DNA from 2 places in the Aeromonas sp. R6-2 genome. Region 1 is predicted to be linked to the other one. Evidence: riboswitches for the same ligand, from Rfam matches in the RefSeq annotation. Region 1 holds a riboswitch; the other holds the start of a gene.
What was found. Region 1 has a riboswitch for thiamine pyrophosphate ahead of thiC (phosphomethylpyrimidine synthase ThiC). Riboswitches for the same ligand answer to the same signal wherever they lie in the genome.
Positions count from the first base shown of each region.

Region 2: linked by a shared signal. The riboswitch ahead of thiB (thiamine ABC transporter substrate binding subunit) and the one ahead of thiC (phosphomethylpyrimidine synthase ThiC) in region 1 are both predicted to bind thiamine pyrophosphate.

Region 1 covers NZ_JBFODE010000007.1:36,902-47,266, reverse strand. The annotation lists gene AB5Y48_RS01745 (AAA family ATPase) at 1-833, shown strand, start outside; gene thiH (2-iminoacetate synthase ThiH) at 1,309-2,457, opposite strand; gene AB5Y48_RS01735 (thiazole synthase) at 2,454-3,221, opposite strand; gene thiS (sulfur carrier protein ThiS) at 3,223-3,429, opposite strand; gene AB5Y48_RS01725 (ThiF family adenylyltransferase) at 3,426-4,202, opposite strand; gene thiE (thiamine phosphate synthase) at 4,192-5,802, opposite strand; gene thiC (phosphomethylpyrimidine synthase ThiC) at 5,799-7,790, opposite strand; TPP riboswitch at 8,057-8,170, opposite strand; gene AB5Y48_RS01710 (glutathionylspermidine synthase family protein) at 8,241-9,398, opposite strand; gene AB5Y48_RS01705 (DUF1190 domain-containing protein) at 9,401-9,937, opposite strand; gene AB5Y48_RS01700 (DUF350 domain-containing protein) at 9,945-10,358, opposite strand.
Region 2 covers NZ_JBFODE010000028.1:2,332-12,696, forward strand. The annotation lists gene AB5Y48_RS04135 (adenosylcobalamin-dependent ribonucleoside-diphosphate reductase) at 1-989, shown strand, start outside; gene AB5Y48_RS04140 (NrdJb) at 1,000-1,626, shown strand; gene AB5Y48_RS04145 (PhoH family protein) at 1,774-3,144, shown strand; gene thiQ (thiamine ABC transporter ATP-binding protein) at 3,196-3,897, opposite strand; gene thiP (thiamine/thiamine pyrophosphate ABC transporter permease) at 3,884-5,479, opposite strand; gene thiB (thiamine ABC transporter substrate binding subunit) at 5,479-6,441, opposite strand; TPP riboswitch at 6,500-6,590, opposite strand; gene AB5Y48_RS04165 (PilZ domain-containing protein) at 6,647-6,937, shown strand; gene AB5Y48_RS04170 (transglutaminase domain-containing protein) at 6,901-7,836, opposite strand; gene leuD (3-isopropylmalate dehydratase small subunit) at 7,885-8,484, opposite strand; gene leuC (3-isopropylmalate dehydratase large subunit) at 8,495-9,892, opposite strand; gene leuB (3-isopropylmalate dehydrogenase) at 9,923-10,365, opposite strand, start outside.

The DNA of each region.
Region 1 (10,365 bases):
TCAAGGTGCATCAACTTCAGGTCGTAATGAAGCCAGAGTCTCCAGGGGGAAAGACCCAATTCAAGCTGGTCCTTCAATTGCCTGGTGGAGGTTCGCCTGCCGCCATCCTCAGTGAGGGGGAGCAGCGAGCTATTGCCATCGCATCCTTCCTGGCAGAGATAAAGCTTGGCAAAGGACGTGGCGGGATTGTGTTTGATGATCCAGTGTCATCACTCGATCACAGGCGCCGTTGGGAGGTGGCGTATCGTTTAGCCCTTGAGTCACTCACCCGGCAGGTGATCGTCTTCACCCACGACATCTACTTCCTCTGCATCTTGGAGCAGAAGATCGAAGAACTTGGGTCAATGCTGAGCAAGAACTACATTCGCAGAACAGCCCAAGGATATGGTGTGCACTCGCAGGATCTGCCGTTTGACGTGGTGGGCACCAAAGATCGTCTGGCAAGGCTCCGGCAAGAACTCGTGGAGGTTCGTAGAGCGCAAAAGGATGGGGATGAAGATGAACATCGTCGTCTGACTGCATTTTGCTACGGCCGGCTACGCCTGGCTTGGGAGAGGTGTGTCGAGGAGGTGTTGCTGAACGGCGCGGTCCAGCGGTTCGGTGAAGGTGTGTCAACACAGCGCCTTAAGTCTGTCGTTGTGACCGATGATGACTACCGGGAAGTTGATGCAGGAATGTCTAAGTGCTCCAAGTTCGAGCACGATGCCGCAACAATTGTTGGAAGGCTCCCAATCCCAGAGCCTGATGAACTTGAGCAAGACATAGCGAGACTGGCGGCATGGCGAGACACGATTAACAGGCGTCTGATCGATACGGCCAAGACCAGAAGCTGAGTGTCTACTAGTGACATAAACCCACTAGGCCAAGTCTGAATGGTGGGCACGGTTTTGGTTCCCCCTCTTATTCGCAGAGGCGAGCACGCTTGTCCAGGCCGCGAGACAGGATGTCGAGCGAGCGGCGCTGGGCCATGGATGGCCCGTCGGCGCGTGCCGTCGGACAAGTGGGTGAGACGAAGGGCCCCGACGAAGTCGGGCGAATAAGCGGGGGAGAAGACCTTTGGTGACTTTGGGTCTTTCCAAAGTCACTCGCCCCGGCCCGAAGGGCGGGCGAAATCCCTTCGAGGCCGGCGGCCTCGCGTCCTGCTCGGTGTAGCCGAGCCGTCTACCATCCCCAAAAAATGCAAAGCGGACGATTACGCCTACCGGCTAATCGACCCTACGATTGCACGGCGCAGCCGTGCCTGCTCGCCACAGGCACGGAGTCTGGCTGGACGCCGAGATGCCACCGGCAAAGGGGGCGTGGCCGCCCCTATCGACCCAAGAAGGGTTCCCAGTCTTTAAACACTGGCTGCAACCCCGCCTGCCGCACGGCGGCGGCCACTTCCCCTACCGGCCTGTCGTCGTGGATGGCGAACTGCTCCAGCTCTTCCTCGCCGCCGTCCGCATAGCCCCCCGGCTGGGTGCGCGACTCGGCCGACATCTGGGTGATGCCAAGGCGCACCGCACCGTTGCGAAAGGTGGCGGATTCGCGGGTGGAGAGCGACAAGTCCAGGGTCGGCGAGAAGAGGCGCCAGGCGCAGATCAGCTGGGCCAGCTGGCGATCCGACATCACAACCTCGGGCACCAGAGCGCCGGTGCAGGGGCGCAGGCGCGGGAAGGAGAGCGAATAGCGGCTCTGCCAGTGGTGGCGCTCAAGCCAGCTCAGATGCTCGGCGACAAAGTAGCTGTCGGCGCGCCAGTCCGAGGAGAGACCGATCAGCGCCCCCAAGCCGATTTTGTCGATACCGGCGCGGCCGAGCCGATCCGGCGTGGCGAGGCGCCATGCGATGTCCCGCTTGTTGCCGCGCAGATGGTGGCGAGCGTAGGTGGGGGCGTGGTAGGTCTCCTGATAGACCATGACGGAATCCAATCCTAAGGTCTTCAGCTCGGCGTATTCGTCTTGGGAGAGGGGCTGCACCTCCATCCCTACCGTGCTGAAGTGGCGGCGGATGATGGGCATCACTTCGCGGAAATAGCCGAGCCCCACCTTGGTCTCGTGCTCGCCGGTCACCAGCAACACGCTGTCGAAGCCCCGCGCCTTGATGGCGAGGCACTCTCGCTCTATCTCCTCCAAGCTCAGGGTCTTGCGCTTCAGGCGGTTGCTCATGGAGAAGCCGCAGTAGGTGCAGTCGTTGGCGCACAGGTTCGACAGATAGAGGGGCACATAGAAGCCGATGGTGTTGCCAAAGCGCTGGCGGGTGAGGCGCTCGGCCTCGGCCGCCATCCGGGGCAGATAGGCCTCGGCGGCCGGCGAGATCAGCGCCATAAAGTCCGCCAGGGTGCGGCGGGAGGTGGTCAGCGCCCGCTCCACGTCCGCGGCGGTCTTGGCGCGCACCTGCATCCCCACGTCGTCCCACTCCAGCGCCTGCCATCTATCGAGAAAACTCACGCCCTCGATGGGGTCGAAGTGCACGCTCATAGAGCCCCCAGAAAATCGGTGAGCGGGCTGGAGGCCTGGGCCTGCACGCCGCGCGCCCCCAAACCCGCCTTATAGGCGCTACGGCCTGCCTCACAGGCCAAAGCGAAGGCGCGGCCCATGGCAACCGGGTCGCCGCTCACCGCGATGGCGGTGTTGACCAGCACGGCGTCGGCGCCAAGCTCAAAGGCGGCGGCCGCGTGGCTTGGCGCGCCTATGCCCGCGTCCACCACCACAGGCACATTGGCCTGCTCGACGATGATGGAGAGAAACTCCCGGGTCACCAGCCCCTGATTGGAACCGATGGGCGCGCCGAGCGGCATCACGGCGGCGCAGCCCACCTCTTCGAGCCGTTTGCAGAGCACGGGGTCGGCGCCACAGTAGGGCAACACCACGAAGCCCTCTTTGACCAGCTGCTCGGCGGCTTTCAGCGTCTCGATGGGATCGGGCAGCAGATAGCGCGGATCGGGGTGGATCTCCAGCTTGAGCCAGTTGGTTCCCAGCGCCTCGCGGGCCAGGTGGGCGGCAAACACCGCCTCGGCCGCAGTCTTGGCGCCCGAGGTGTTGGGCAAGAGCTTGACCCCGAGTTGCAGCAAGGGGCTCAGGATATCGTCGTGAGCCTTGCCGGGTTCGAGCCGCTTGATGGCCATGGTGACCAGCTGGGAGCCGCTCGCCAGGGTGGCCGCGGCCATCAGATCCGGGCGGGCAAACTTGCCGGTGCCGGTAAAGAGGCGCGAGGAGAAGGTGTGATCAGCAATCTTGAGCATGTCAGCCCCCTGCAATGGCAGTGAAGAGGTGAAGTTCATCCCCGTCATTGAGACGGGTCTCGGCCCAGCGGCCTCGTGGCAGCACGGCGCCGTTAAGGGCCACCGCCACCCCCTGGGGATGGACGTCCTGGGCGGCCAGCAGGTCGGCCACGCTCTGCCCTGCCGCCAGCGGCTGGGCTTTATCGTTGAGTCGAATGGTCAAGGTCATGGGGTGATTTCCTTGTGCTGCCCGCAAACCGGGCAATCGGGATCGGGGGCCAAGGTGAGGGTCTGCCACTGATGGGTCAGCGCATCGAAACGACGCAATGTGCCGGCGACCGGGCTCGGCATCCCGAGCAGCAGTTTCAGCGCCTCCAGCGCCTGCAAAGAGCCCATCACCCCGACCAATGGGCCGGTGACGCCGCTGGTTTCGCAGCTCTGACTGACTTTCGTATCCTGCGGATAGAGGCAGGCGTAGCAGGCGTGATCAAAGCTTGTACGCGCCATCAGCTGCCCCTGCCAGCCCACAGCCGCCGCAGAGATCCAGGGCTTGCCCTGGGCCACGCAGGCGGCGTTGATGGCCTGGCGGGTGGCCAGGTTGTCGCAGCAGTCCACCACCAGACCCACCTCGGCCACAAACTCCGGCAGGTTGGCGGCATCGAGCCGCTGGTTGATGGCGATCAGCTCCACCTGCGGGTTGTGGGCGGCCAAGCGCTCGCGGGCCAGCTCCGCCTTGGAGTGGTTGACTGCCTCGCTATCGAACAGGATCTGGCGCGGCAGGTTGCTGGAATCCACCGTGTCGCCATCGGCCAGCCACAAGGTGCCCACCCCGGCCCCGGCCAGATAGAGGGCAAGCGGCGAGCCGAGCCCGCCCAGGCCCACGATCAGCACGGATTTGCCTTTTAGCCGCACCTGACCGGCCTCCCCCACTTCCCCCAGCATCAGCTGGCGGCCATATCTGAGATACTCTTTGTCACTGAGAGATGCGGCATCAGAGCGCATGTTCCACCTCCCGCATCACACAGGCCGAGCGTGGCTCATCCCCCGCCCCCACGGCAGCCAGCAGCCGCTCGGTCGCCCCCTGCCAGTCTCGGCTTCCGGTAATGGCCGAAACCAGGGCGATGCTGCCGACGCCGCTCCCCTTGACCGCCGCGACCCGCTCCTCGCTGATGCCGCCGATGGCGACCGTCGGCCAGTCGCACATCAGGGCGCGGTAGCGGTGCAGCCGCTCCAGCCCCTGGGGGCGCGAAGGCATGGCCTTGGTGTTGGTCGGGAAGATATGGCCGAGTGCGATATAGGAGGGGGCCAGCTCGCGGGCGCGCATCAGCTCGAAGTAGCCGTGGGTGGAGATGCCAAGGCGCAGCCCCGCCGCCTGAATGGCGGCGAGATCGGCGGTCTCCATGTCTTCCTGCCCCAGGTGTACGCCCCAGGCGCCCGCCTCGATGGCCTGCTGCCAGTAGTCGTTGATAAAGAGCCGTGCCCCATGACGGCGACCGAGCGCGACCGCATCACGAATGGCCGGTGCCACCTGGGCGGCGGGCAGATTCTTGATCCGCAGCTGGATCGTCTTGACCCCCTGCCCCAGCAGGCGTTTGAGCCACTTGACCGAATCCACCACCGGATAGAGGCCGAGGCTCTGTTCGGTCGGCGCGAAGGGGCCCTGCGGCAGGCGGGCACTGCTTGTCTCATACAGGCCGAAGCGGCGATCCAGGGCTGACCCCGCCAGCACGGCGCGGGGGAAGTGGGCAAGATTGTCTGGCCAACCCAGGTGGGCGATGGGGCCGGGACCCGCTCCCACTCCCTGCGCCGCCGCCAGCCCTTGTTGCAGGTAGGCGCGCGCCAGGGTGATGGCGTCTTCCACCGGGTAGTCCTGTGCCACTACGGCGGCGATGGCGCTGGCGTAGCAGCAGCCGGTGCCGTGGCCGTGGCGGGTATCGAGGCGCTGGGCGGCGAGCCAGAATTCGCGGGTCTCGTCCTGGTAGTAGTCGAGGCAGAGATCCCCGCCCCATTCAAGGTGACCCCCCTTCACCAGCACGGCGCGGGCACCGAGTTCACGGAGCCGCCGTACGGCGAGGCGCACCAGCTCGGGACTGGTGGCGGGCAGGCCGGTCAGGGCCTCCAGCTCGGGGCCGTTGGGGGTAATCAAGGAGAGGCGCGGCAGCAGGTGCTCGCGCACCGCCGCCAGCATGCCGGGCTCCGCCATGGGGGTGCCGGTGCTGGCGATGGCCACCGGATCGTAGACCACGAAGGAAGCCTCGACAGTCGACAACCTGCGGGCCAGCACCTCCACGTGCAGCCGGGTCGGCAGCAGGCCGATTTTGATGGCGGCGGGTGGCAGATCCAGCCCCAGGGCGTCGATCTGGGCGGTGAAGGTTTGCATCAGCACGGGGTCGACCATCTTCACCGCCACCGAGTTCTGGGCGGTAATGGCGGAGATAACCGAGCAGCCGTGCACGCCAAGGTCGTGCAGGGTGTGCAGGTCGGCCTGAATGCCGGCGCCGCCGCCGGAGTCTGAACCTGCTATGGTCCAGACCACGGGACGCGGGGCCGCCGTCATGGCGGACAGGTCGGCGGGGCTGACAGCCCCGCGCTCGCTGCTCACGCCTCCTCCCCTGCGGCCTGCTTCAGGGTCGCCGCCTGGTGGTAGATCTCGCCGCCGGTCTCCTTGAAGGTTTCCGCCATCCGCGCCATGCCGCTCTCCACCTCGGCCACGACCCGCTCCTGCTGGCCGTCCATGCCCACCAGCTTGATCTCAACGGCCTCCAGTTTCGCCGCGTAGTCGCGCACATCCTGGGTGATCTTCATGGAGCAGAACTTGGGCCCGCACATGGAGCAAAAGTGGGCCACCTTGCCGGACTCCTGGGGCAGGGTCTCGTCGTGGTAGGCGCGGGCGGTGTCGGGATCCAGCGCCAGATTGAACTGATCCTCCCAGCGGAACTCGAAGCGCGCCTTGGACATGGCGTTGTCACGGATCTGGGCGCCCGGGTGGCCCTTGGCCAGATCCGCAGCGTGGGCGGCGATCTTGTAGGTGATGAGGCCCTGCTTCACGTCCTCCTTGTTGGGCAGGCCCAGGTGCTCCTTGGGGGTCACGTAGCAGAGCATGGCGCAGCCGTACCAGCCGATGAGCGCCGCACCGATGCCGGAGGTGAAGTGATCGTACCCCGGGGCGATGTCGGTGGTGAGCGGGCCCAGGGTGTAGAAGGGCGCCTCGTGGCAGTGCTCCAGCTGCTCGGTCATGTTGCGCTCGATCATGTGCATGGGCACGTGGCCGGGGCCTTCGATCATCACCTGCACGTCGTATTCCCAGGCAATCTTGGTGAGCTCGCCCAGGGTGCGCAGCTCGGCGAACTGGGCCTCGTCGTTGGCGTCATAGACGGAGCCCGGACGCAGGCCGTCACCCAGCGACAACGCCACGTCATAGGCAGCGCAGATCTCGCAGATTTCGCGAAAGTGTTCGTAGAGGAAGTTCTCCTTGTGGTGGGAGAGGCACCACTTGGCCATGATGCTGCCACCGCGCGAAACGATGCCGGTGAGGCGCTTGGCGGTCATGGGCACGAAGCGCAGCAAGACGCCGGCGTGGATGGTGAAGTAGTCCACCCCCTGCTCGGCCTGCTCCAGCAGGGTGTCACGGAATAGCTCCCAGGTGAGATCCTCGGCGATGCCGCCCGTCTTCTCCAGCGCCTGGTAGATGGGCACGGTACCGATGGGCACAGGGCTGTTGCGCAGGATCCACTCGCGGGTCTCGTGGATATAGCGGCCGGTGGAGAGATCCATCACGGTGTCGGCGCCCCAGCGGGTGGACCACACCAGCTTCTCCACCTCCTCTTCGATGCTGGAGGTGACCGCCGAGTTGCCGATGTTGGCGTTGATCTTCACCAGGAAGTTGCGGCCGATGATCATGGGCTCCGCTTCCGGGTGGTTGATGTTGCTGGGGATGATGGCGCGCCCGGCGGCCACTTCACCCCGCACGAACTCGGGCGTGATGTTCTGGGGCAGTCTGGCGCCAAAGCCCTGACCCGGATGCTGGGTGCGCAAGAGTTCTGAGCGAACCCGCTCGCGGCCCATATTCTCGCGCAGGGCGATAAATTCCATCTCCGGGGTGACGATGCCGGCGCGGGCGTAGTGCAGCTGGGTGACCCGGCGGCCCGGCTTGGCGCGGCGGGCGCTCGGCAAATGCTCGAAGCGCAGGTGATCCAGCCCCTCGTCGGCCAGGCGCTCCTGAGTGAAGGTGGAGCTCAGCCCCGGCAGCTCGTCGGTGTCAGCGCGCTCCAGCACCCACTGTTCGCGCAGGCGCGGCAGGCCGCAGCGCACGTCGATGGGGGCGGCCTCTTCCCCATAAGGGCCCGAGGTGTCGTAAACCGGCACCGGTTCGTTGGGCTCGAACTGAGGGGCTTCCTTGGTGCCGCCGACGAAGGTGTCGGCCAGCTGGATCTCCCGCAGGGGCACACGGATGTCGGGGCGGGAGCCTTCGATAAAGATGCGGCGGGAGTTGGGGTGAGCCATCCCCTTCAAGTTATCGATAAAGGTCTGGGCGCTGGAGCGCTGCTCGCGGCGGCTGGATTTGGTGGTATCAGATACATGGGTAGACATAGCAAAACTCACATTAACTGGTTGAAGTTATGGGTGTTTGCTTGTCTGGAGTTCGAGGAGAAGATGAACTTGCGGTGGGGTGTGTTCGGGGGAGTGGGCGATGGGGTCTCTCTTCCCAGTCCAACCCTGCTGACCCTCTCTCCCTGACAGGAGAGCCGGCGCCTGATGGACGACCGGTAGGGGCAGCCTCCCCCTGTGCGCCTGTAGTGGCCAGAGGCGGTCTGCCTCTGGCTGACAGGAAGGTGCTCCTTCCCTGGCGCGGTAACCCGCAAGTTACCCTTGTTTCCCTTCGCAGGTCTTAACCTGATCAGGTTCCACGGATCCCGAATTAACGGTCTCAGCTTAGCGTCGTTCGACGGTCAGCACTCCGACAAGATGGCGCCAGTATAAGTGGGGTTTTGCAAAGTACAACCCATTAACATGACCGACCAGTTTCCCTGTGAGGGGGATCTACTGATCGAGGATGATATGGGGCAGGAATCGGGAGCTGTCTTTGGTGATCAGGGTGGCATCTTCCCGGATGCCGATGCCGGCCGCCTCATCACCCACTACCCAGCTGCCGATCAGGGTGTAACTGCCGGCAAAACAAGGCAAGGGATGAAATGCCTGGCGCACATAACCCGAGTCGTCATAGGGGCCCGGTTCCTGCAGATGCTCACCCCGATGATCCACCAGCTCGATATTGGCCCCTTCCCGTGAGTAGAGTGGTTTTCGCACCCAACCAGGCGGTAACGAGTCTCGTGGGGAGTCATCGAAGCAGGCGGGCAACAGGTTGGGATGGCCCGGAAAGGCCTGCCACAGCAGGGGCAAGATCCCCTTGTTGGAGAGGATCATCTTCCAGGCCGGCTCGATGAAACGGGTCTGGCTGGTGAGCAGGGTATGGCCGAAGGGCTCACGCACCATAAACTCCCAGGGATAGAGCTTGAAGATCTCGCGGATCGGCTTGCTCTCCAGATCGACCAACTGACCGGCCAACTCACCGATATCGACCAGGTCGATAAAACGGGCATCGCACCCGGCCTGCAGAGCGATGTCGATGAGATAATCGAGATTGCCTCTGTCCTCCAGGTTATCGCCGACACAGGTGAAATGCAGGGGCGTGCCGTGCCCATGGGTGGTGAAGGCGCTCTGCAGCTTCTCCTGCAGGGAGTTGAACTGATCCGCCCCGGCCGGCAAGACACCGCGGCGCACCTGATCCTCTAGCCAGATCCACTGGAAGAAACCGGACTCGTAGAGGGAGGTGGGGGTATCGTAGTTGAGCTCCAGCAGCTTGGCGGGCCCACGCCCGTCATAGGCGAGATCCAGCCGGCCATAGAGATGAGGATCCCGGCGCCGCCAGGAGTCCTCCAGGGCGGGCCAGCAATACTGCGGGATGTCCAACCGGGTCAGCAGCGCCTCGCTGGCCACTATCTCGGGCACCAGAGAGAGGGCCATCTGGTGCAACTCTTCGGTCGGCGCCTCCAGATCATCCTCTATCTGGCGCAGGGTGAAGCGATAGTAAGCGCGCTCATCCCAATAGGGCTCTCCGTCGAAGGTGTGAAACTCGAAGCCAAGCTCGCGGGCCTGTTCTCGCCAGTCGGGGCGTTCGGTAATAAGGATGCGTTCCACGCCTAACCTCCACTGCTCTGACAATAGGCCGCCCGTCGTGCCGCCTCACCGCCAAAGCCACCCCGACGCACGGCGAGCGCCGGCGCCAGGGTCATTGCACTCTGACACACCTGCACCAGGCCACCACCGGCAGGCAAGCCGACCCCTTGGGCGGTGCGCAATGAGTAAGGCTCATTGATGCGCTGATAGAGGGGCTGGGTCGGGATATTCGGATTGGGCGTGGAGCCACGGGCCACGCCGCTCGCCAGAAATGCCCGCATGCGGGGAACCTCGCCCTCGCAGCCCCCCACCCCGAAGTCGGCCTCGCACTCGGCACGATCGGGATAGTGGGGGGCTCGCATCATATGCCTGGCACGGGCCTCATCGAAGGCCAAGCGGCACTGAGCAGGATCATTCTCGGGGGAAGCGGCACAGGCCTGGGCCGAGTAGTAGACATAAGCCAGTTCGGGACGCTCGTTGCACCCCTGCAGCCAGAGTGAGGCGGTCGGTACCATCATCACCAGCGCCACCCGGCTACTGCGTTTGTTGTTGCTCTTCATGGGCCCCTCAATAGGTCATGCAGGCGGCGTTGAGCAACCCGACGGCCAGGGAGATAGCCGCCAGCAGGATGGCACTGGCCATCTCTCCACGAGCAATCCTCTCGCAAAGGTCCTTAAGCCACAGCCTCATCACCATAAATGCCGCCACCTGAACCATCAGGGCGATCGCCCCCCAGATGGCACAATCGAGCAGGGAGAGAGAGTGACTGATGGCGCTGGAAAGGGGCAGAGCAAACCCCAACAGCGCCCCCGAGAACGCCAATGCCGCCGCCATATTACCGGCCCGGATCAGGACAAATTCATGGTGGGGAGTGAGCCAGGTGTAGAGACGCACGAAACAACCGAGCAACACCATTGCCAGCAGGAAATAGACAAGAAAGGGTAACAGTCCACTCAGGGATCCGAGCAGTGAAGGAGGCATGTGAAGG
Region 2 (10,365 bases), on a different contig from region 1:
TGCACGAGCAGCGCGAAGAGCTTAGGCGCAAGCGGCGCCATGGCATGGGGTTCCTCGGTCTGGGGTCGGCCCTGGCGCTGCTGCGGCTGGCTTATGGTTCTTCCGATGCCATCGCCTTTACCGAGCGAATGGCCCGGGTACTGGCCGTCACCGGATGGAAGACGGCGTTGGTCCTGGCCAAAGAGAAGGGGCCGGCTCCCGTGATGGAGGAGGAGTTTGAGGTGACGGCCGCGATGTTACGGCTGCGTCCCGAGATGGCCGGCGATGGGTTCAAGGTGGGGGACAGGGTGAAGGGAAAGGTGCTGCACGCCTGCTACAGCCGCTACATGCAGCAGCTGGCCAGTGTGGAGCCCGAACTCGTCGATGAACTGGCGAGGGTGGGAGGGCGTTTTACCCACCACAGTAGCATAGCGCCGACGGGCACCATCTCCCTGTCCCTTGCCAACAACGCCAGCAATGGCATAGAGCCGAGTTTCGCCCATCACTACCGGCGCAACCTGATCCGGCCCGGGCGCAAGAGCAAGGAGAGCGTCGACGTCTACTCCTTTGAGCTCATGGCTTACCGTGTTCTGGTCGATTCGAATGCCACACCCGAATCAGGTCTGCCCGACTGGTTTGTGACGGCTGAGCAGGTAACGCCGGCTCAGCATATAGGGATGCAGGCTGCCGCCCAGCGCTGGGTCGACTCCTCCATCTCCAAGACGGCCAATGTGCCGACGGATTACCCCTTCGATGCCTTCAAGGCGATCTATCTCGATGCGGTGGGGGCCGGGCTCAAGGGGTGTACCACCTTCCGATTCAATCCAGAGGCCTTTCAGGGCGTCTTGGTGCGCGAGAAGGATCTTGCCGCGACCCGTTATGAATTCACTCTGGAGGATGGCTCGCGGGTCACCGCCCAGGGTAACGAGGAGATCGAGTACGACGGTGAGCTGCATACGGCGGCCAACCTGTTTGATGCCCTCAAGGAGGGCTATTACGGCAAGCTTTAAGGGGGGCTGGATGGCAAGAAAGATCGACAGCAAGATAGTGGCCTATCGGCTGGTAGCTCCAGAGGGTGAGGCGCCACCGATCCAGATGCACGAGACGGTGGTGCGTCCCGAACGCCTGACGGGCACCACCTACAAGCTCAAGACCCCGCAACATGTCTGCGAGCACTCCCTCTTTATCACCATCAACGACATGGTGCTCAACGAAGGGAGCGAGCATGAGGTCAGGCGCCCCTTCGAGATCTTCATCAACACCAAGAGCCTCGAGCATCATCAGTGGATCGTGGCTCTCACCCGCATCATCTCGGCGGTTTTTCGCAAGGGGGGTGATGTGACTTTTCTGGTTGAAGAGCTGCGCAGTGTCTTCGATCCCAAGGGGGGATACTGGGATCACGGGCGCTACGTTCCCTCCCTGATCGCCGGTATTGGCAATGTGATCGAAACCCATCTGATCGAGATCGGTATGCTGGCGGCTCCCGAGATGGACTCGGCTAAGAAGGCATATCTAGCTGAAAACTATGATGAAAGTACTGGCTTTCCCGCCTCGGCCAGCCTCTGCCCCAAGTGCCACTACAGGGCCGTCGTTCTGCAGGATGGCTGCACGACCTGCCTCAATTGCGGCGACTCCAAGTGTGGCTGAATGGGTATTAATTGAACGCTTGAACGTTGGCATGTTGCGCCCTGGTTAAATCGGGCGTAGCGTGAAGGGTAATAGAAGTGTCATGCCGGTGTGGTTTGAATGTCATCTGGACTATACCGCATGGCCTCTTGGCCAAGGAGGATGCTTATGGATAACACCGACCGGAAGCTGTTTATCCTGGACACCAACGTACTCTTGCACGAACCCCTCTCTATCTACTCCTTCAAAGAGCACGACGTGCTCATCCCCATGACGGTGCTCGAAGAGCTCGACAACATCAAGGATCGCCACAAGGATGTCAGCCGGGATGCCCGGGTCGCCATCCGGGCGCTGGAGGATGTATTCCGCAGTGCCACGCCCGAGCAGATCGCCCAAGGGGTGGCACTGGCGGGAGAGGCGACGGGGTGTATCTCTATCTTCAGCGATCACCATCTGCCGCAGGATGAGGAGCTCTTCACCAACAAGGAGGCAGACAACCGCATCATCAATGCGGCTCTCTACCTGCAAAAACATGAGCACAAGCGCCAGGTGGTGTTGGTGACCAAGGACATCAACATGCGCCTCAAGGCCAAGGGGGCGGGCCTGGCTCATGTGGAGGACTATCGCAGCGACCAGTTGATCGATGATATCCACCTGCTGGCCAAGGGCTTTCAGGAAGTGCCCGGCAGCTTCTGGGAGCGGGTCGGAGAGTGCGACAGCGAGACCCATGGCCGAGAGACGGTACACGTCATCGACGAGGGGCTGCTCGAACCGGTGCATGTGAATCAGTATCTCATCGATGAGGAGCAATTCTTCGCGGCCCGGGTATTGAGCCATGAGGGGGGCAAGGTTCGTCTGCGGGATATCAGCCGTGATCGCCTGATGTCGCGCAAGGCGTGGGGAGTGCACCCCAAGAACGTCTATCAGGGCATGGCCCTCGACGCCCTGCTCGATCCCCATATCGATCTGGTGATCCTGACCGGGCCTGCCGGCTGCGGCAAGACCCTGCTGGCGATGGCGGCAGCCCTCGAGCTGGTCATCGAGAAGGGGATCTACGACAAGATCATCGTCACCCGTAATACCCCGGAAATTGCCGAGAGCATCGGCTTCCTGCCCGGCACCGAGGAAGAGAAGATGATGCCCTGGCTGGCGGCCATCACGGATACCCTGGAGGTGCTGCACAAGCAGGACGAGAACATGAGCGGGTCGCTCAGTTACATCATGGAGAAGGCCAATATCCAGTTCAAATCGGTCAACTTCATGCGTGGGCGCAGCATCCAGAACACCTTCGTGCTACTGGACGAGTGCCAGAACCTGACCGCCTCCCAGATCAAGACCATCATCACCCGTTGTGGCGAGGGGACCAAGATCGTCTGCTCGGGCAACCTGGCGCAGATCGACTCGAGCTACCTCAGTCCGGTCACCTCGGGTCTCACCTACATAGTGGAGCGATTCAAGGACTTCGAGGGGAGTGCCAACGTCTATCTCAACGGCGTGGTGCGAAGTCGCCTCGCCTCCTTCGCCGAAGAGAACCTGTAAACCGCTGCCAGCTGGCGGTAAGCGAGAAGGGGAGCCCGGGCTCCCCTTTCTCTATGGGCGTTTGCCCAGATAGGCGGCCAGGGCCGGCAGGGGGGGATTGGCCAGGGCTTGTGGCGTACCGTCGAAGGCGATGCGCCCCTCATCGACGAAGAGTAGCCGGTCGGCGATGAGCGCAGCATCTTCCGGGTGGTGAGTGACCATCAACACGGTCGTGGCGCGGCTGCGCGCCAGCAGGGTCACCTCATCCAGCATCTCCCGGCGCAGGGCCGGGTCCAGCGCCGAGAAGGGCTCGTCGAGCAGCAGCAGGGGGCGATCTCGCACCAGGGCGCGGGCCAGGGCGACCCGTTGCTGCTGGCCACCGGAGAGCTGCTCGGGCAGGCGATCCAGCATGGATTCCAGCCCCACCCGTGCGGCGGCCCGGGTGACCTGCTCTCGCTGCTCATGACTCAGTCGCAGACCCGGGTGCAGGCCGATGGCGATGTTGTCGTGCACCGTCAGGTGCAAGAACAGGTTGTGATCCTGAAACAGGGTGGTGAGGGGACGTTCGGCCGGTGTCAGGGGCAAGAGGTCGCGGCCGGAGAAGGTGAGCCGTCCGGCGGTGACGGGCACAAAGCCCGCCAGCATGCCGAGCAGGGTCGACTTGCCGGCGCCGCTGCGCCCTGTCAGGGCGACTATCTCCCCGCACTCGATCCGGGTGGAGAAGGTGACGCTCCAGTCCGGGTAGCGAGCCGTCAGGTTGTCAAGAATGAGCATCTTTACCTCCAAGCATACGCTCGGTCAGCACAAACAGGGCCAGGCACAGGAGCAGCAGCAGCAGGGCCGTGGCGGCGGCCGGCCCCAGCTGATAGCTGCCGAGCTGCTGATAGAGCAGCCAGGGCAGGGTCGCCAGCTCACTGCTGCCAAACAGGGCGATGGCGCCGAGATCCCCGAGGGAGAGGGTCATGGCCAAGGCCAGGGCCAGAGCCAGCGGGCGGCGCAGCAGGGGCCACTCGATGAGTCGCAGGCGCTGCCAGCCGAGCACGCCCAGGCTGTCGCCCAGGCGATCGTACTGGCGGGCTACCAGCTGCATGGGGCCGGACAGGGTGCGGATCACGTAGGGGAGTGCCATCAGGGCATTGACCAGGATCACCAGCCAGGGCGCAATGGCGAAGACATCGACCCAGGGCATGAAGAGGATGAAGAGACCTGTACTCATCACCACGGCCGGCAGCATCAGAATCAGCGAACCGCTCGCCTCCCACAGGGCGGCATGGCGCCGTTCCCGACGACGCAGCCTCAGGTGGCGGCTGGTGAGTAGCAGGCCTCCCCCTAACAGCAGCGCCAGCAGGCCGGCCAGCAAGGCGATCTGCAGGGAGAGAGCTGTCGCCTGCCAGAGGCGCTCGCTGGCGAGCGCCGTCAGCAGATCAGGGGTCAATCCGGCGCCTGTGATGGCGAGCAAGGGGGGCAAAAAGATCCCGATGGCCAGGGTGAGGATCAGGGCGTCCCAGAGCCGGGTCTGCCAGTGGTGTCGATCCGGGCGCTCGGCCCGGCGGTCCGGTGCGATCCGGCTGGGGGTCGAGCGTTGCAGCTTGTGCTGACCCCACAGGATGAGGCCGCTCAGGATCAGTTGTAGCAGGGCCAGGGAGCCCGCCGTGGCCAGATCGAAGTCGAGGCGCAGGGCCTGATAGATGGCTACCTCCAGGGTGGTCGACTTGGGGCCACCCCCCAGGGCCAGCACGGTCGTGAAGCTGGTGAAGCAGAGCATGAAGATGAGGCTGGCAAGCCCCGGCAGGTGACTGCGTATCACGGGCCACTCCAGCACCCGAAACAGCTGACCCGAGTTCAGTCCCAGCTGGCTGGCCAGTCGCCAGCTCGAGTCGGGGATCCCCTCGATGGCCTGCAGCAGCAGACGCGCCGCCAGGGGCATGTTGAAGAAGACGTGAGCCAGCAGTATGCCGGTGAGGCCGTAGAGGTAGTTGCCCACCTCGATGCCGGCGTGCCGCAGCAGCCAGGCGACCCAGCCTTGCTGGCCGTGCACCGTGACGATGCCGAAGATGGCGATGATGACCGGCAGCACCAGGGAGAGGCCGAACAGCTTGATGAGCAGGCGTCGCCCCGGAAAGTGGCGGCGCGACAGGGCGCGGGCCAGGGGAATGGCCAGCCCCAGGCTGAGCACGGTGGAGAGGGCGGCCTGACTCAGGCTGAAGATCAGCACATGGCGCAGATAGGGGTCTTGCAACAGCGCCAGGGGGGTCAGTTCCCCCGCCTGCCACAAGAGGGCCCCGAGAGGGGCCAAGCCAAGCAGCAGGATCAGACTGCCGGAGAGGCTCCCCGGCAGCCACCAGAGCGAACGCATCAGCGGGTGACGGCCTGCAGCCACTCACGGATCCACCCCTTGCGCTCTTCGGCCACCCTGGCCGGGGCTATGCTGAGGGTTTTGGCCGGGGTAGGCAGGGTAGCGAAGGGCCCTGGCAGAGTGGCCTGGGTCACCGGGTACATCCAGTTGCCGGTGGCCACTGCCTCCTGAAAGGCCGGCGTCAGCACGAAGTTGAGGAAACGCTGGGCCAGTTCAGGATGTTGGCTGCCGGTGAGCCGGGCCACCACTTCGACCTGGCGGTAGTGCCCCTCGTCGAACATGGCCGCGTGGTATTGCTGCTGGTTCTCGGCGATGCGGTGATAGGCCGGGGAGCTGGTGTAAGAGAGCACCATGTCCGCCTCTCCCTTGAGGAACATGCCATAGGCTTCGGACCATCCCTTGGTGACGGTGACCGTCTTGGCGGCCAGCTTCTGCCACTGGCTGGCGGCCTCATCCCCATAGAGGGACTTCATCCACAGCATCAATCCCTGGCCCGGAGTGGAGGTGCGCGGATCCTGGTAGATCACCTTGAGATCATCGCGCTCGAGCAGGGCCTTCATGCTGGTTGGCGGGTTCTTGAGCTTGCTGCCGTCATAGACGAAGGCAAACCAGCCGTAGTCGTAGGGGAGGAAGGTGTCATCCTGCCAGCCGCCCGGCAGGGTCAGCGGGGCGAGATCGGTCTGGTGAGGTGCAAACAGGCCACTCTGGCGAGCCTCGCCGATGAGCCCATCGTCGAGTCCCAGCACCAGGTCTGCCTTGCCGTGTTTCCCTTCCAGACGCAGCCGGTTGAGGATGGCGACTCCGTCTTCCAGCGCCACAAAGTTGAGGGTACAGCCGCACTCCTTCTCGAAGGCCTGCTTGATCTTGGGACCCGGTCCCCAGTCGGCGGTGAAGGAATCGTAGGTATAGACGGTCAGGGTCTCGGCCATGAGCGGGCTCGAGATCAGGGCCAGGGTGGCCAGGGCAGAACGAATCATGGGGAAACTCCTTGTCAGGAGCCGACGGATGGGGGCGCAAAGTGAGCGCCGTGCCTCAAATTCCTCCGCCAGCATTATCTGGATCAGGTCGACGGGTATAATCTCAGCAGGTGACTGCACCCCGTTTGAGCGACGCGGCACATTGTATTAACGTTTGATGGGGTGAGCCAGAACAAATGGAGGAGTGAGCGTGATCGATTCGAGCAGGGAGAGAAGGGCCTTTCAGCGCATGGTGATCAATGCGCCAGTGTCCTTGCATCAGGGGGCGCAACACCTGACCGGCATCTGCCGGGATCTCAGCGCCAACGGCATGGGGATCTTTATCGAGACGGATCAGATTAATCCGGACGAGCCCATCAGGATCAACCTCGCGACCTCCAGCAATCTGCTGCCTCCCTTCGCAGCGGAGGCGCGTATCATCCGCATCACGGATGAGGAGGGGGGTTATCGACTGGCGGTGGAGTTTCTCACCGTCGCCTGAACCGGCTGGGCACGAAACTGCCCGCTCTCTACCATCACCTGGCTGGTCCGCGCCAACTGCCCGATGGGCAGCTCGGCCGGGCCCGTCGGTTCCATCAAGAGATAATTCTCTCCCTCCCACTCCAGCTTCTGCTCCCCGGCACTCGCCGGCAGGGCCAGGCCCAGCAGGGCGTGATCCGGCGTAAAGATCATCAACTGTCTCATCTCTGGATGGATCTGTCCGAGCAGGGCCGCCATCAACGTCACCTTGCTGTCACAGTCCCCCCGATTTTGCAGCAACACCTGGCGCGGGCTCAAGAAGCCGCGGCCACCGCGCACGCCACTGTTGTCGAGCAGGGCATAGGGGATGGCCTGGACGAAGGCGAGCACCGCCTCGGCACTCTTGCGTCTGGCGGCCATCTCGTCTCCCCCCTCCTGCTTGAGTTGACTCGCGAGGGGGGCCAGCTCTTCCCGGCTCTCCATGGCGATGCGCACATGATCCTGCTTGACCGCCTCGGCACCGGCCGGATCGGTGAAGGTCTGAAAGTAGTAACGACTGAGCCAGGCCTGCTCGAGTTCGGGGCGGCGCTTGTTGAGCCACTCCATCGCCTGGTTGACGCTCTCCTGACGGCGGGCCGACAGGTTGAGCTCCCCATCCCGCCCCAGCCGGAACGCGACGGTGGGAAACTGGCTCTGCCCCTGCTGCAGCAGCCCTTGCAGTATCTCCCGGCGAAACCGCTCGGGAGGAAAGGCGATGAGAGGGGGGATCTTGCCCGGGGCCAGCTGGTAGCTCAGGCTCTTTGCCTCCTTGCCTTGCTCCCAGCGCACCCGCACCTCTTCACCCTGGTGGGTGAAGGAGAGCTGTTTGGCCGTCACCAGCAGGGGCAGGAGGCAGATCAGGGGGAGCAGGCGCATAGTCATCCATAAAAAATGGGAGCAAACGCTCCCATTCTAGTGTGTCGGCCGCTCTCAGAGCCAGGCCGGCTGCCTGGCCTCGTACGCCTTGATGGCGTCGTCGTGCTGCAGGGTCAGGCCGATGCTGTCCAGTCCGTTGAGCAGGCAGTGACGGCGGAAGGGGTCAATCTCGAAGTCAAAGCAGAGATTCCCGGCGCGCACCTGGCAGGCCTCCAGATCCACCGTGATGGTCTGGCCCGGGTGGGCGGCGACCAGCTGGAACAGGGCGTCTACCTCTTCCTCCTTCAGACGTACCGGCACCATGCCATTGTTGATGGCGTTGCCGTAGAAGATATCGGCAAAGCTCGGGGCAATCATCGCCTTGAAGCCATAATCCGCCAGCGCCCAGGGGGCATGCTCACGGCTCGAGCCGCAGCCGAAGTTCTCGCGAGCCAACAGTATGCTGGCACCCTCAAAACGGGGCTGGTTCAGTACGAACTCGGGGTTGGGCTGCTGCCCGGCATCATCGAGGAAGCGCCAGTCGTGGAACAGGTGCTTGCCAAAGCCGATGCGATTCACCTTCTGCAGAAACTGCTTGGGGATGATGGCGTCGGTATCCACATTGGCGCTGTCGAGCGGTGCGGCGAGCCCGGTGTGTTGGGTAAATCCTGTCATCGCTCTCTCCTTACAGGGTGCGGATATCGGTGAAGTGACCGGTCACGGCGGCGGCGGCGGCCATGGCCGGGCTCACCAGATGGGTGCGGCCGGCACGTCCCTGACGCCCTTCGAAGTTGCGGTTGCTGGTGGAGGCGCAGCGCTCCCCCGGTTGCAGGCGGTCGTTGTTCATGGCCAGGCACATGGAACACCCCGGCAGACGCCACTCGAAACCGGCTTCGATGAAGATCTTGTGGAGCCCCTCGGCCTCGGCCTGGGCCTTCACCTGTTCGGAGCCCGGCACCACCAGCGCCTGCACGCCGGCGGCGACCCTGCGCCCCTGGGCGATGGCGGCGGCGGCGCGCAGATCCTCGATGCGGCTGTTGGTGCATGAGCCGATGAACACCTTGTCGATGGCCACGTCGGTGAGCTTCTGACCGGCGCTCAGCCCCATGTATTCGAGCGCCTTGCGGGCGGACTGCTGCTCGATGAGATCGTCAAAGCTCTCGGGGGAAGGGATCGGGGTGTTGACGTCGATCACCTGGCCCGGATTGGTGCCCCAGGTCACCTGCGGCGCGATGTCGGCGGCGTCGAGCACTACCTCGGCATCGAAGTGGGCACCTTCGTCGCTCTTGAGGTTCTGCCAGTCGGCGATGGCCTGCTCCAGTGCCTCGCCCTGGGGGGCGAACACCTTGCCGCGAATGTAGTCGATGGTGGTCTGGTCGGGGGCTATCATGCCCGCCTTGGCGCCGAGCTCGATGGCCATATTGCACACCGTCATGCGCCCTTCCATGGTGAGCCCCTCGATGGCCTCACCGGCGAACTCCACCACATAGCCGGTGCCACCGGCGTGGCCGACTTTGCCTATGATGGCGAGCACCACGTCCTTGGCGCTGATCCCCTCGGCCAGTTTGCCGCGCACCGTGATGCGCATGGTCCTGGCGCGCCCCTGCTTCAGGGTCTGGGTGGCCATCACGTGCTCCACCTCGGAGGTGCCGATGCCAAAGGCCAGGGCCCCGAAGGCGCCGTGGGTGGCGGTGTGGGAATCACCACAGACGATGGTGGTGCCGGGCAGGGTGATGCCGAGCTCGGGCCCCATCACATGGACTATGCCCTGGTACTGATGGTTGAGATCGTAGAGGCGAACCCCGAACTCCTTGCAGTTGGTGGCCAGGGTCTCCATCTGGATGCGTGCCATCTCACCGGAGGCGGCGATGTCCTTGGTGGTGGTGGAGACGTTGTGGTCCATGGTGGCCCAGGTCAGATCCGGGCGACGCAGCCGGCGATTCATGGCGCGCAGACCGTCGAAGGCCTGTGGGCTGGTTACCTCGTGCACCAGATGGCGGTCGATGTAGATGAGGGGGGTTTCGCCGTCCACCTCGCGCACTACGTGGGCGTCGAAGACTTTCTGGTAAAGGGTTTTGGCCATTGCTCTGTGTCCTTGTTATGTGCGCTTCGCTCAGATGCGGGCGGCGATCTGGCTGCCCATCTCGGCCGTGCTCTGCACCGGGTGGCGGGCCCCCTCGCTGTGCAGATCACCGGTAAACCAGCCCTCGGCCAGGGTCTGGGCGACCGCCTGCTCGATGGCGTCGGCCGCTTCGTGCTGCCCCAGGCTGTGGCGCAGCAAGAGGGCGGCAGAGAGGATCTGGGCGATAGGGTTGGCGATGCCCTTGCCGGCGATGTCCGGCGCCGAGCCACCGGCCGGCTCGTAGAGGCCGAAGCCCGACTCGCTCATGCTGGCGGAGGGGAGCAGCCCCATGGAGCCGGTGATCATGGCGCACTCGTCAGAGAGGATGTCGCCAAACAGGTTGGAGCAGAGCAGTACGTCAAACTGGGCCGGATCCTTGATGAGCTGCATGGCGGCGTTGTCGATATACATGTGGCTCACCGCCACATCCGGGA